3 regions of the Paenarthrobacter sp. NPDC089322 genome follow, and region 1 is predicted to be linked to each of the others. Evidence: riboswitches for the same ligand, from Rfam matches in the RefSeq annotation. Region 1 holds a riboswitch; each other region holds the start of a gene.
The links. A riboswitch is a leader RNA that binds a small molecule or an ion and turns the genes downstream of it on or off. The one in region 1 is predicted to bind cyclic di-AMP.

Region 1 (4,905 bases):
TGCGCTTCCTGCTCGGTGCTGCCGAGGCCGGATTCTTCCCGGCCGTGATCTTCTACTTCGCACGCTGGGTTCCCGTCGGCATGCGAGGGAAGGCGACCGCGATCTTCATCGCCGGTTCCTCAGTCGCGGCTGCATTGTCCGGTCCGATCGCGGGCATGCTGCTGAGCCTGCACGGTGCACTGGGCATCCGCGGCTGGCAGTGGCTCTTCGGCTTTGAGGGCTTGCTCTCCGTGGCCGTGGGATGCATCGTGTACTTCCTTCTCGATGCCAAAATCCAGGACGCCAAGTGGCTCACGCCGGCAGAGAAGACTGCGCTCTCCGCTGCGATCGCCGAGGAAGACGCCCAGCACACCAAGGGCAAGAACGGCAAGATCAACCGCTGGAAGATGCTCCTGAACCCGCAGATCCTCCTGCTCTGCGCCATTTACTTCGCCGTGCAGCTCTCCATCTACGCCAACACTTTCTGGCTGCCGACCATCGTCAAGCAGATCCCGGGCACCACGGACCTCAGCGTCGGGTTCCTCTCAGCCATCCCCTGGGTGTGCGCCGTGTTTGCCATGTACTTCGCAGCGAAGCTGCAGGACAAAGCCAAGTCCAAGCGGCCCCTGCTGGTCGTCGCCCTGCTGATTGCCGCCGTCGGGACCTACGCGGCAGCCGTGGCGACGCCCGTCCTGGCGCTCGTCTTCCTGGCCGTCGCGGCCATGGGCTTCAAGAGTGCGTCGCCGCTCTTCTGGACCATTCCGCAGTCCGGCCTCCACCCCGCAGTCCTGGCGCCGGCCATCGCGATCATCAACTCGCTGGGCAACCTTGGCGGATTCGTGGCCCCGTTCGGCTTCGGCATCATCAAGGAGCAGACAGGCAGCGTGATCCCCGGACTGTTCGCCCTGGCAGCAGCCTCCACGATTGCCGCCGGCTTGGTCTACTTCCTGCGGGAACGCAAGAAGGACGCCGCTCCTCATGCAGAAACCGGCGCCGTGGGCGAGGTTCGGTCGGCGGACAAAGTGAGCGCCACCGCCTAGTTTCGCTGAGGAACATCATGAGGCAGGCACCCGAGGGTGCCTGCCTCATGGTTTCGCGAGACTAGGAGCGCCGTAGCCGCTGGCAGCTCCAGCGACCCATCCGACGGCGGAACGTCGCGGTTCGGCTGCTGCTGCAGTACCTGCCGTGCCATCCGGTGTGCGTGGTGGTCCGGGGCATCCGTGTGCTCATTTCAGCAACCCGTCCGCAGCGTCAAGGAGCGTGTCCAGATCCACGGCAGACTGCGAAGGTGCAGCTGTGGGACTTCCCGTCGGTTTGGGCTTCTTGGACGGATCCGAGGTTGGTGTCGGCGTGGGGGTGACTGTCGGCGTCGTCGTGGGCGTGGGGGTAGCCGGCTGCGTGGGTACCGGTTGAGTGGGTACCGGGGTGGTCACGCCGGGTACCGGGGTGACAACCGACGGCGCGGCGGATGGTACCCAGACAGGGTCCGCCAGCGACACTTCCGGAGTCGGAATGGACGACGACGCTCCCGTAGGTGCCTCGGCGGCGGGCTGCCGGGCATCAGTTGTTGCTTTGCCGGCTTCCGCAGGGGGCCCTGTTGTGGCTTCCGTCGCAGCTGACGTGGACGAAGCAGTGGAGTATGAAGGGGTCGGTGCCGGGGATGCCTTACCTGTCTGGCGTCCTTCGCCATCCTTGGTCCCGCCGGCCTCATTGCTCTGCGTTTCCTGGCCAAAGAACGGCAGCTCGAGGGCCTGGCTCATGGTTCCCGCGGTGAGCACCAGGCCAAGAGCTCCAGCCACCACGGCCATGCGCTGGCTCATGGTCTTGACGGAGGCAGCCTTGGTCAAGGCAGCGTGCGGCTCCCGGCTCAACGTCGACGTTCCGAGGGACAGGCCGCCGAAGCCGGACTGGGTAGCCGAAGAGTTGGCCGCCTCTGCCGTGCTCAGGGCCGTGCCGTGCTCGCGCGCCTGGCTCCGGGCGGCCTTGCGACTCGCGAGACCTGCGGCTGCTGTGGCTGCTGCGGCGATCTGCGCCGGGGATTTGGCCTGGGCGGGTGACCCGGCGGGGACGGACTCGGATGCTGTGATCACCGGAAGCGCTGCCGTCGCGGGTTCCGCTGGTGCTTCTTCAACGGGTGCGACGACGGGAATCGCCGCCGTGGCGGGCTCGGCGGGTACCGGTTCTTCGGGAACTTCCTCGGCAGACCCTGCCGGAGCGACGACGGGAATGGCCGCGGTAGCCGGCTCCGGTTGTTCCGCTTCCGGCACAGCTGCGGCCTGTGCCGCGCGCTCACGCTCGGCCGCCCGGGCGGCCGCACGGGTGGTGGGCGCAGCGACGGTAGGAATCGCCGCCGTGGCGGGTTCCGGCGTCGAGGTTTGCGCGGTTGGTTCGCTGGTGGGGGATCCGCTGGGTTCGGCCCGACGGCGTCCGGTTGGCTTTAGGCGCTCGCGTGCAATTTGGGCGCGGCGCGGCTGATCCATGGTTGGGGACATGGTGGTTGCCTCTCAACGCCTGCGAGGTTAGCTGTCGGGTTCGGACGAGGCCGTCCGGCCGCACATGGCGGCTTCACCCCGAGGGCCTGTTGGGGGGTCAGGCCCGGGAACTCTGGGTCCCCCGTCTCTGCCGCGGGTCTGGCGGATTCCGAAGTGCGGCAGAGCTCGGCGTCACCCCGGAAGCGGCCCAGCGGAGAGTCGGGTCGCCCTTCGACGGTACATGAGCCGGAAAGTAAAGTCACATTAATGTAACGGACGGAACGCCTGCCCTCGCGGCGCGTGCTGAGGGCCTAGGCTTCGGAGCCGTTGTCCGCAGCGACGTTTTATCCACATATCGGTCGCCAACCCTAGCCTTACGCTGCGACCGGCAGGTAGACATGAGCTATGGATCTCCCTGTGAAGCCGCCGGTCTCGCCCATGCTTGCCAAGTCCGTGCCAAACATTCCGGACGTTGGGCACTATGAACCCAAGTGGGACGGCTTCAGGACCATCGTTTTCAAGGATGGCGAGGACATCATCCTGGGAAGCCGGAACGAGAAACCCATGACGAGGTACTTCCCGGAGCTCGTCGAAGCACTGCGAAGGAACCTTCCGGACAAGTGCGTGATCGATGGCGAGATCGTGCTTATCGCAGACAACAAACTTGAATTTGAGCTGCTGCAACAGCGGATCCACCCGGCCGACAGCAGGGTCAGGATGCTGGCAGACAAAACACCGGCGTCCATGATTGCCTTCGACATCCTCGCGTTGGGCGACGACGACCTCATGGTCCGGCCCTTCTCCGAGCGTCGCGCCATTCTTGAAAAAGCCCTCGCGCATGCCTCGGCCCCCGTCTATGTGACGCCTGCCGTTTCAGATCTCGACAAAGCCCGGGAATGGTTCGTGCAGCTTGAGGGAGCAGGGCTCGACGGCGTGCTGTCCAAACCGTTGGACGGCACCTACCAGCCGAACAAGCGGGTGATGTTCAAGACCAAGCATGAGCGCACCGCCGATTGCGTGGTGTCCGGGTTCCGCTGGCATAAAACGGCGAAAGTGGTGGGCTCCATGTTGTTGGGGCTTTATGACGATGCGGGGCGGCTGCAGCACGTCGGCGTAGTGGCGTCGTTCCCCATGGCCAAGCGCGAAAGCCTGGTCGCGGAATTGGAGCCCTACCGGATTGAGCTCAGCGAACACCCTTGGGGTCAGTGGGCCGCCCAAAGCGAAGAGGATACAGGCGGAACGCGCATGCCCGGCGCTCAGAGCCGATGGAGTGGCGGCAAAGACTTTTCCTTTGTGCCGCTGCGGCCGGAACTGGTGATTGAGGTTGCCTACGACTACATGGAGGGGGACAGGTTCAGGCACACCACCCAGTTCCGCCGGTGGCGTCCGGACCGGACCCCGGAGAGTTGCACCTACGAGCAGATCGAGGAACCCGCGGACTACGACCTCTCCGAGATCCTGAAGCTGCCGTAGCCCCGGGCCGAACGTAGTCCTGGACTACTCCTCGTGTCCCTGGTCCCGGCTCATGCTGTCTTCGGCCGGCGGTGTCTCTCCCGGGGGTACACCTCCGCCGGGCTCCAGCCCCGTGACGTTGCCGTTGGCGGGATCGGGATTGGCAGATGCTGCGGGGTCGCTGTCTTCGTCCTTGCGCATGTCCGGATCTTCGTGGATGCTGTCGGGCTCCGCCGCGCCGCTCACTCCGAAGGTCTGCGGATCGTCTTCCGGGTCATAGCTGGTCATGGTCAACCCTTTCCTCAGCAAACTTACTTTCGACCTTGCCCTGTCAGCCTAACCGGGGCGCGCCCGAGCCAACAAGGGCCGCACCCGAGGCGGGGGCGTCGACGGTAAGCGACTAATTCTGCCGGGATGTTGCCGAGACGAAGCTCCGGATGGCATCGGCTACCGCTTGAGGGCGCATGTGCTGTGCTACATGGCCGACGCCGTTGATCTCCACGAGCCTGCCCTGCGGTACTGCCCGCGAAAGGCGCAGCGACCATTCGGGGCCAGCCACGTGATCCCTGCTGCCGCGAAGGATCAGGACCGGGACGTCCACGTTGGCCAGTCGTTTCTCCGTGGGGTACTCCATCATCACGGGTAGTTCAGTCAGGTACCAGCGGGGGCCGCAACGAAGGTAATCGGTGACCACGATCCAGTTGGAGGACGGGCTTTCGCGAAGGAGGCCGTCCAGGAACAAGGCCAGGGACTGTCTCCCGATGTTCTTGTGCCGCGAATCCACCACGGGACCCATGAGCACCAGGTGTTGCACCCGTTCGGGCTCGCATAAGGCTGCCTCGATGGCGAACTGCACACCCATGGAGTGGCCCACAAGCACGTATGATTCGATGCCGCAGGACTTGAGTGCCTCAGCAATGTACGCGCCATAGTCCTCGACTGACAGTTGGCGGCCGGGCTTGGGGGTTCCTGCAAAGCCCGGAAGGTCCAAGGAATACGTGGG
Region 2 (4,905 bases), on a different contig from region 1:
CTCCCCAATTCTGCCTGACACGGCACGCGGGCAGTAACCCGCACCTGTCATAGTCCGCCACGTGGGACGAAGGGGCTGTGCGCGGGGGGGCCTTGTGCGCGAAAAAATTATCAAGAGTAATTCCAAATAAGCTAGGCTTGGATTGGCGTTCTTGAGGCGACGGTTGCACACCATCCGCCTTGGCCCGAACGCGGTACGGTGGAGATTACGCAAGAACTGCGTTCGAGGAGAGCTGAGCTGGATGACGGATCTGATCGATACCACTGAGATGTATCTTCGGACCATTTTGGAGCTTGAGGAAGAGAACATCGTGGCTCTTCGCGCACGCATCGCGGAGCGCCTGCGCCACTCCGGTCCCACGGTCTCGCAGACCATCGGACGCATGGAGCGTGACGGCCTGGTGGTGGTTTCCAATGACCGCCATCTCGAATTGACGGAAGTCGGCCGGAAGCGTGCCACAGAGGTCATGCGTAAGCACCGCCTCGCCGAGAGGCTCCTGGCTGATGTCATCGGACTCGACTGGGCTTATGTCCACGATGAAGCCTGCCGGTGGGAGCACGTGATGAGTGAGCGCGTGGAGCGAAGGCTCTATGAGTTGCTTGAACACCCTACGGAGTCTCCTTATGGGAACCCCATCCCGGGCCTTGAAGCCCTCGGTGGATTGGCCGACCAGGCTTTCGCGCGCTCGGACGTCAACCTCCTGCACGCCATGGACGGCTACGCCGCTGATTCACGCGTTGTTGTGAGCCGCCTCGCCGAACCCATTCAGGTGGAGCCTGAGCTCCTTACCCAGCTTGACGAGGGCGGAATCCGCCCGGGTGCGGCCGTGTCTCTGGAACGCGTGGGGGAGTACATCTCCGTCCGCGTACCTGGCATCGAAGGAGCCCTGGAGCTCCCGCCCGAGGTGGCAGCCCACGTCTTCGTTGCCGTCAGCTGACAGCCAGCCCGCAAGCCTTACCGCAGGACGCTCTTCCCGAAGGAAGGGCGTCCTGCGGCTTTGCGGTGCCGGCGTGTCGGATCTCACTTTCAAGCCGATGGCCTCCGTGTGACCTGCGGTTTTCGGTAAATGATGATAAGGGCCCCTCGCGGACCCGACGTTTTGGTAGATAACGAATTTATTACTGCGGCCTTTAATCCCCTATAGTTATCTACTAGCGCTGATACCAAAGCGTTACCTGATCTGGAGCCGAGCTCTGCCAGCAGATCAGGTGTGTCATCCACCACTGGCAGAGGCGGGGGAACCACAAGCGGCTGCCTAAAGAAGCAGCCTTGGGGTGAAGTCCGCAGCAGAAGTGCCTACTAACGCAAGTCCTTCCCGGGATACCTGTGTGCCGTGTGCGCTTCGTGCGGGCCGGGTCTTTGAACTCTCTGATCCGAATCCGACAGCTAACTTCGCAGGCTTTCCAGAGAGGACAGAGTTTGACATCGCAGAACGTCAGGGGTCGCCGCCGTGCGTCCGGCCCCGCTGCTGAGCTGCGGCCAGCCCGCGTCGTAACGGAGATCCGGCCCCGCGACACCCAGCGCCAGGTGCGCCGCCGTAAGAGCCCGATGCGCCAGGTAGCCGACTTCGCCGCAGCCAGTGGCGTCGGGCAGAAAGCCGGCGTTGCGCTCGCTGCCACCGGCCTTGCCTTGACTGTCGGCCTGCCGGCCACGAGCCCCGTCATGGCCACCTCGGAATCCGGTCAGACTGAGGCAGCCTTGACCGTTCCCGGCGGCAGCCAGCCGGAAGTTTCAGCAGCTGCATCAGCCAAAATCGACTTCAGCCGCGCTGCCGTAGCCACCGCTGCCGACCCCGACGGCAAGCTCAAGCAGCTGTTGAGCGCCCAGTCCGCGGAAAGCATCCAGCGTGCTTCGTCCGTGGGCAGCCTTGGCAGCCCCTTGGACACGCTCAGCACGGCTTCACCCTTCGGGTATCGAATCAGCCCCCTCACGGGTGGTGCCGGCGACTTCCACCGGGGCCAGGACTTCGTGGCCCAGTGCGGTACCGCGGTGCACGCCGCCGCTGCCGGCAAGGTCACTTTCGCGGGATGGCATGAGTACGGTGGAGGGAACCGCGTGGTGGTGGACCACGGCAACGGGCTTGAAACCACCTACAACCACCTTTCCTCCTTCACCGTCAAGGTCGGTCAGACCGTCAGCCGTGGCGACACTGTTGCCTTGAGCGGCACTACTGGTGCTTCCACGGGTTGCCACCTCCACTTCGAGGTACAGGTCAACGGCGAAGTCGTGGACCCCATGAGCTGGCTCTAAGCAAATTTGATGGTCACCTCTCGCATTGATGACACGCCCCGTGACCTGAATGTGACATTCGCAAACTTCTGTTGTACCGTCTAAAGCGCATCGGCTTTTTAGGGGGCCGATGCACTTGAGTGGATTGCCTAGCTCTGCCACCACTCAAGGTCCGTTCGCATAATTCGTCTGGCAGGGGCGGGGGAACCACTTCTGGCCTTCTTCGGAAGGCCTTGGGGTTAAGTCGCAAAGTTTCCTTGGAAGCCGCGTGGCCGGATGACTCCCATCCGAATCCGACAGCTCACCTCGTAGGCATTGGGAGAGGCTACCTTCGTGTCATCACGCACTACCCCTGCGCGCCATCGCGCCGAAACGGTTCGTACGAACCCGCTGAACTCGCTTTCCAAAGCCGTTCACAGCAATGCTGGCACCGTAGGCCGCCAAGCCGCCGTTCTGGCTGCAGCCTCTGGACTCGTTCTCAGCGTCGGACTCCCGGCCCAAGCGGCTGACACCGATGTTTCCACGACGGAAGCCTCCGGCGCCCAGCAGCTGGTTGCCACCGCAGTCGTTACCGCGGAACCCACCGCAAGCGTTTCCTTCGAGAGTCCCGTCGTGGTAACCAAGGAAGCCCCCAAGGTCCAGCGTGCCTCCCAACGCACACAGACCGGTGGCGCCCAGGGCGCGGCCAACCAGGCGAACGGCGCCGTGACTGCCCAGTCGTCCAAAACCAAGGATTCTGCCTCCAGCGCAGCGGCGTCCGGTCTTGCCGCCATCGCCTACACCGGCATCGGCCACCCCTACGTCTGGGGCGGTACTTCCCCCAACGGCTGGGACTGCTCCGGATTCACCCAGTGGGTCTACGCGCAGGCCGGCATCAGCATTCCCCGCGTCAACGCCTGGACGGCTATGACTCCCACCAGCACACCCGCTCCCGGCGACCTCGTCATGCAGAACGGCGGGGCCCACGTGGGTATCTACGTCGGCAACGGCATGATGATCAGCGCGCTGAACCCGAGCCAGGGAACGCTGCTTCATTCCGTGGCATCCACCGGCTCGTCCTCCTTCTACACCCTCCGCTAGAAAACATCCCGTTCGGGGCAGGCCAGCATGCCCCCCAAGTGCTGGTCGGCCCATGACCCGCGCCGTCCCCAACCGTGCGCGGACACGAAAAGAGAGTCATCATGACCAGTGCCAACAAAGTTGCACGGCATCGCGCTGAGGCCCCCAAGACCAGCTCCCTCGCCGTGATCGCCAAAGCTGTCAGCGACAACGCCGGTGGCGTTGGCCGCCAGGCTGCAGTCATTGCCGCTGCCTCGGGCCTGGTCCTGACCAGCGGCGTCGCTGCCAACGCGGCGGACACCAACGTCCAGCGTGAATCGACGGCCACGTCCACGCTCGACGTCCAGGCAGTTTCCCAGGCCACCATCGCTGCCGATTCCACTGTGGCGATCTCTTACGAGAGCCCGGTTGTTACCACGGTGGAGGCTCCGGCTCCCGTGGAAGAGAAGGCGCCTGCCAAGGCTGAAGCCCCGGCTGCAACGGCAGGCTCCGCTGCCACGCAGTCCGGTACCGCCAAACTCGCTGTCACCAACGAGGCACCTTCGGCGAAAGCTCCGGCGGCTTCCAGCGGCTTGGGCGCAGCCATTGCCGCAGCGGCCTACGCCCAATTGGGTGTGACCCAGGATTGCACCATGTTGGTAACCAACTCCCTGGCGGCCGTCGGTATCAACTTCCACGACTGGCCGGCCGGTTACCTCTCGCTGGGCCGCACCGTCAGTGCAGCCGAAGCCCAGCCCGGCGACCTCCTCTACTACGCCAACGGCGGCTACGGCGGACTTGCCCACATCGCCGTGTACGTCGGCAACGGTATGGCAGTGCATGGCGGATGGAACGGATCCACCACGGCATTGTTCAGCGCCAACGTTGGCGGCGGCCCCGTATACATCCGGGTCAACGGCTAAACCCAAGCTCCAGGAAACACCCCGCAGGCTCTTGCCGGCGGGGTGTTCCCCTTTAAAAGCTTTGCTTGGTGCGCCCCACCGCCAGCCACCTTCCTGCAAGGTGTCCCGCACGTGAACTTTGGCGGACACTGCCAGCTAATCGACAGAATAATTCGTTGATATGGCATATAAGTGTTTACCCTTATCTTGTCGATCCACAGCCCGTACAAGCAGAGGGCAGCCGGCCCTCGTGCCCCTGACGGGTGCGGCCGTGAAGAGGTACGTGCATGCGCACACTCGTTCTGAATGCTGGATATGAACCGCTGGCGGTTGTGACCTTCCGCCGGGCACTGGTCCTTGTGCTGACTGGAAAAGCTAGCGTAGTGGCCGAAGGCGACGAGCCTGTCGTCGGGCCGCAGGAGATTCTCGGACGACCCTCCGTGATTCTTCTCAACCGCTACATCCGTCCGCGGTACAACAGGATCACTGCCGTGAGCCGCCGCGGAGTTCTCCGCCGCGACGGCCACCGCTGCGCCTACTGCGGTAAAACAGCCCACACCATAGACCACGTCCACCCCAAGTCCAGGGGCGGCGCGGATTCCTGGGAAAACCTGGTTGCGGCGTGCTTGAAATGCAATAACGCCAAGAGCGACCAGACCCTCGCCGAGATGGGTTGGAAACTTCGTTTCACGCCCGGCGTGCCCACTGGAACCATGTGGCAGATCAAAGAACTCGA
Region 3 (4,905 bases), on a different contig from region 1:
TTCACTCGGGCGCGTTCGATCCCGTAGGTCGGGCCACGGAGTTGGCTCACGAGCGGGGCGCCTGGGTGCACGTCGATGGCGCTTTTGGTTTGTGGGCTGCCGTTAGTCCTGAGCTGGGAAAGCACTTGGTTGGTTTGGACACGGCGGATTCCTGGGCAACCGATGCACACAAAACGCTCAACGTCCCTTACGACTCGGGGCTGGCCATCGTGTCGCGACCGGACGTGATGCGCCGCGGTTTCGGAGTCCACGCCAGCTATCTCCCGGCGGACGACCACGGCCCCGGAGATCCGCATGAAAAGGTGCCGGAGCTTTCACGTCGAGCACGCGGCATCCCCGTGTGGGCTGCACTCCGATCATTGGGCACATCCGGCGTCATCGCCATGGTCGACAGGCTGGCTGCAAATGCCCGCGCGTTGGCCGAGGGCCTGGCGGCGATCCCTGGAGTGGAAGTCCTCAATGACGTCGTGTTCACCCAGGTTTCGGTCAGCTTCGGCAGCGACGACCGCACCCGGCGGGTCACTCAGCGCCTCATGGCCGAGGGAACGGTATGGATGTCGGGATCTGCCTGGCATGGCCGCGACATCCTGAGGATCTCCGTGAGCAACTGGTCAACGGACGCCGGAGATGTTGCAGCGTCAATTGCGGCGGTTAGGCACGCCGCGGAGGCGGAGCCTTAAACCGGTTTACGTCAATCAACGCGAAAACCGCGCCGGTTCGCACCGTTCGCATCAGTAACACTGGTGCGAACGGCGGAACCGGCACGGAATTCAAGCCTGGATCGGCTTGGTACCAGTTGCTTAGTACCAGTTGTTGGCCAGGTGGAAGGCGAGGGCTGCCGAGGGGGAGCCGTAGCGTTCCTTGATGTAGTTCAGGCCCCACTTGATCTGCGTCTGGTAGTTCGTCTGCCAGTCGGAGCCAGCCGTTGCCATCTTGCTCGCGGGCAGCGACTGGACGATGCCGTAGGCTCCGCTTGACGGGTTGGTGGCCGTGGTGCGCCAGTTCGATTCCTTTTCCCAGAGCGTGGTCAAGGCGACCATTTCGCTGGCACCCCAGCCGTAGTCGCCGAGGATGCTCAAGGCGTAGGCCTTGGCAGCAGCGGGATCGTCAATTGCCTTGGGGGCAGCGGCAGCTGCCGCGGCTTTTTCAGCGGCGGCGGCAGCAGCGGCGTCGGCGGCTTGCTTGGCGGCGGCTTCAGCGGCTGCCTTCTCTGCTGCGGCGGCCTGTTCTGCAGCAGCCTTTTCAGCGGCTGCCTTCTCAGCGGCAGCCTTTTCGGCGGCGGCCAGAGCGGCGGCTGCCTGATCGGCGGCGGCCCGTTCCGCGGCACCCTTGGCCGCAGCAGCATCCATGGAGGCAGAGATATCAGCCGACTTGTTGCTGAGCTGGGCGTTCGCCTGGGTCTCGGCAGCCTGGCTCATTTCCGGGAGGTTGAATGCGGCGTTGGCGGCCGTACCCAGTGACGCAACACCCAGTGCGGCGGCGACCACACCGGCCACGACGGACATACGCTGACCCGTCTTTCCGCGGCGGGCGGCGTCCTTCAGGACGGACTGCGACTTGGTCAGGGGAGCGGTGTGTTCGTCACGGTGACGCGCGGAAGGGCGCGTCTGATCGTTAAATTCAGACATGTGTGATTACCTCTCAGCGCCTGCGGAGTTAGCTGTCGGGTTCGGATGAGGTCATCCGGCCGCGCGCGTAGCAGCGGCTTCACCCCAAGGGCCAGGAAAATGCCTGGGCCCGGAGACTCTGGGTCCCCCGTCTCTGCCTCGAATGAGAACGGAACTCCGGGAAGTGGCAGAGCTCGGCGCATCCCGGGTGCGGGCCAGGTTGGGGCGACCCACCCTTTCGACGGTACAGGACGATTCGGCTTAAGTCACATTTGGGTAACAGAGATCACGACGACGGTGCGTCGCCTTGCTCGTTTCGTTACACGTATTCGGTGGCCACTGTGGGAAGTCGAAGAGTGAACTCCGTGCGCCCCGGCCTGGACGTGACTTCGACGCTGCCGCCGTGGGCTTGCACGATGGATTCAACAATGGACAAGCCCAAGCCGGAGGTTCCTTCCGAGCCCGATCTGGCAGCGTCGGCCCGGGCAAACCGGGAGAAAATGCGCCTTTGGAAATCGACAGGAATTCCCGGCCCATTGTCCATCACGGTGACCACAGCGTTGCCGTCAGCCGAGAGCGTCACGCCGGTAACCACTGTCGTCCCTGGATCTGTGTGTTTCCTGGCATTTGACAGCAAGTTCGCCAGCACCTGGTGTAGTTGGGTCGCGTCGCCGCGCACGATGATGGGCTCGTCTGGTAGTTGGAGCTTCCATATGTGGTCCGGGGCCATGACTTTCTCGTCGCTGACGGTTTCTATGACGAGTTGGGTCAGGTCTACGTCCGTAACCTTCAGCGGCTGGCCTTCGTCCAGCCTCGCCAGCAACAAGAGGTCCTCCACGAGCGTGGTCATGCGCTCGGACTGGCTCTGCACGCGCGCCAGCGACTTTCGGCCATCCTCCGTAAAGTTCTCTGTCATGCGCAGGAGTTCGGTGTAGCCCCGGATGGCGGTGAGCGGTGTCCGAAGTTCGTGGGATGCATCCGCTACGAATTGCCGCACTTTGGTCTCACTTTCCTGGCGGGCCTCCAGGGCACTGGCAACGTTATTGAGCATCTGGTTCAGGGCATGGCCAACGCTGCCCACCTCGGTTCCGGGGTGGGAGGCCGACGGCGGTACGCGCACCGCCAGTGCCACCTCACCGGCGTCGAGGGGGAGCCGCGAAACCTTGGTGGCCACTTCGGAGAGCTGCTCCAGGGGCCGCATGGTCCTGCGGATGATTACGGTACCTGCGAGGCCGATCAGCACAAGGCCTCCGAGCGAAACGATCACCATGGTCCACACGAGGGAAGCTTCGGCGCTTTGTTTGTCCGCGAGCGGCAGTCCCGTGACAATCACGTCCCCGTAAGCGGTTTCGACTGCTACGAGGCGGTAGTCGCCGTTGGAGAGCGAGCGGTCCACAGGGCCCGTGCCTTTAGGAAGCGCAAGGAGCACCTGCTGGTCCTCCTCCGAGAGGGAGACACGGTTGCCCTTGGCATCGATGAGCCCCGAACTGCTGACGGCGGAACCGTTCATGCGCGCATTGAGCGTCCCCGCGGCTTGGCCCCGGGCTTCCAATGGATCCGGCCTTCCGGACGGTGACGAGGGAAAGCTCGACGGCGGCCTGCCGAAGGATGCGGCGCGGTCCGACGCCTGTGCCAACTGACGGTCAAGCCGCCTGTTGAAAACCATGTCCATGGCGGCGTAACTGACTACTCCAATGGCACTGCAAATGGCCACCAGCAAGGCCATGGCCACCAGGACGAGGCGTGTCCGCAGGTGCCAGGTGGAGGGCTTGAGCCAACTCCGTTTGGTGGTCCTTGCGACTCCTGAAAGTGTGGCCAAGGGTTAGTCCGCAGGCTTGATGACGTACCCGGCACCACGAATTGTGTGGATCATCGGAGGATGCTTGGCTTCGATTTTCTTCCGCAGGTAGGAGATGTAAAGCTCCACGATGTTGGCCTGGCCGCCGAAGTCGTAATCCCAGACGCGGTCCAGGATCTGGGCTTTGCTGACCACGCGCTTGGGGTTTTCCATAAGGTAGCGCAGGAGTTCGAACTGTGTCGCGGTAAGTTGTATGTCGTCCCCGGCCCGGGTCACTTCCCTGGTGTCCACGTTCAGGGTCAGGTCCCCAACCACCAGTTCCGCCGTGTCCATTGCGGCGACGCCCGAACGCTGGACAAGGCGGTGCAGTCGAAGCAGGACTTCTTCCATGCTGAACGGCTTTGTGACGTAGTCGTCGCCGCCGGCCGCCAAACCCACAATGCGGTCCTGGACGGCATCCTTGGCAGTCAGGAACAGGGCGGGAACTTCCGGAGCGAACGCCCGGACCCGGTTAAGGACTTCGACGCCGTCGAACCCGGGGATCATGACGTCCAGGACGAGCACGTCGGGCCGAAATTCCTTTGCGATCTTCACAGCCTCCGGTCCGTCTGCAGCGACGGCGACCGACCAGCCTGCCATGCGCAGCCCCATGCTCATGAGCTCTGCAAGGCTGGGTTCGTCATCCACCACCAACGCACGGATGGGCGATCCATCCGGGTGGGAAAGTTGCGGAAGGTTGTTCGTCATGGAGTGCGAGGAGGCCATGTGACAACTCTCCGATCTGCTGGTTTGCCAGCGCTTTGCCCGTCCTGTGAGGAAGCTGTGAGATCAACACTAGCGAGGTGCATGCGAGGAGACACGTGCGCGTGCGGGCATTCGTGGGCAGGGGCTTCATAGGCGTCGATCCGGCGGCACCCAGGTGGGTCCTTCGGAAAATCCCTGACGGCTAGCAGATTGATGGCCTGAAAATCGACATCGCGTCGAGTTGCGACTAGACAGCAAGTGTTTCAGATTTTGAGATTTTGCAGCGTTCCAGAGCTCGAAAATCTCGAAGGGCATAATGGACCATCGGCCGAAGAAAATTCACTGGAAGTCGAATATTTCTTCATCTGCCCGAATGAAACGGCATTCATTTTAGGTACCCACTGAATTGTGATCTGCAGCACAATACTCGCTTTTGTCTCAAAATGTGGACGCTTTGGCGCTTTGTTACTTGCGTGTTCGCATTGTTACGTTGCACACTTCCAATGTGAACAAGAACTCAACAGCACCTGCAGCCGCAGCAATCTGGTCCAGCGCACCCGCTGGCGACGAGACCCGCTGTTGTCGAATGCAAGCCTAACTTTCCACCCCAAGAAGTTTCAGGCATTCGCCCCCAGGCCCAACGTTGGGCGCCCCTCCCCAGACTCATTGCGGGGACAAACCAGCATTCGAAGCCGCGATGACGGCTATTCACTTTTGAGGTAAGCACTCCATGTCAGTTGCATCCGGATACGTCCA

Region 2: linked by a shared signal. The riboswitch ahead of AB0N65_RS06065 (M23 family metallopeptidase) and the one ahead of AB0N65_RS19630 (hypothetical protein) in region 1 are both predicted to bind cyclic di-AMP.
Region 3: linked by a shared signal. The riboswitch ahead of AB0N65_RS00135 (hypothetical protein) and the one ahead of AB0N65_RS19630 (hypothetical protein) in region 1 are both predicted to bind cyclic di-AMP.

What each region holds. Positions count from the first base shown of each region.
Region 1 covers NZ_JBFBGW010000028.1:19,825-24,729, reverse strand. Annotated here, with positions in the region: gene AB0N65_RS19635 (MFS transporter) at 1-1,019, shown strand, start outside; gene AB0N65_RS19630 (hypothetical protein) at 1,206-2,471, opposite strand; cyclic di-AMP (ydaO/yuaA leader) riboswitch at 2,474-2,625, opposite strand; gene AB0N65_RS19625 (ATP-dependent DNA ligase) at 2,856-3,923, shown strand; gene AB0N65_RS19620 (DUF6480 family protein) at 3,948-4,190, opposite strand; gene AB0N65_RS19615 (alpha/beta hydrolase) at 4,303-4,905, opposite strand, start outside.
Region 2 covers NZ_JBFBGW010000004.1:80,708-85,612, forward strand. Annotated here, with positions in the region: gene AB0N65_RS06060 (metal-dependent transcriptional regulator) at 242-937, shown strand; cyclic di-AMP (ydaO/yuaA leader) riboswitch at 1,175-1,416, shown strand; gene AB0N65_RS06065 (M23 family metallopeptidase) at 1,420-2,250, shown strand; cyclic di-AMP (ydaO/yuaA leader) riboswitch at 2,390-2,558, shown strand; gene AB0N65_RS06070 (C40 family peptidase) at 2,563-3,309, shown strand; gene AB0N65_RS06075 (NlpC/P60 family protein) at 3,411-4,190, shown strand; gene AB0N65_RS06080 (HNH endonuclease) at 4,457-4,905, shown strand, end outside.
Region 3 covers NZ_JBFBGW010000001.1:24,682-29,586, reverse strand. Annotated here, with positions in the region: gene AB0N65_RS00140 (aminotransferase class V-fold PLP-dependent enzyme) at 1-680, shown strand, start outside; gene AB0N65_RS00135 (hypothetical protein) at 801-1,628, opposite strand; cyclic di-AMP (ydaO/yuaA leader) riboswitch at 1,632-1,817, opposite strand; gene AB0N65_RS00130 (HAMP domain-containing sensor histidine kinase) at 1,927-3,426, opposite strand; gene AB0N65_RS00125 (response regulator transcription factor) at 3,430-4,170, opposite strand; gene AB0N65_RS00120 (winged helix-turn-helix domain-containing protein) at 4,880-4,905, shown strand, end outside.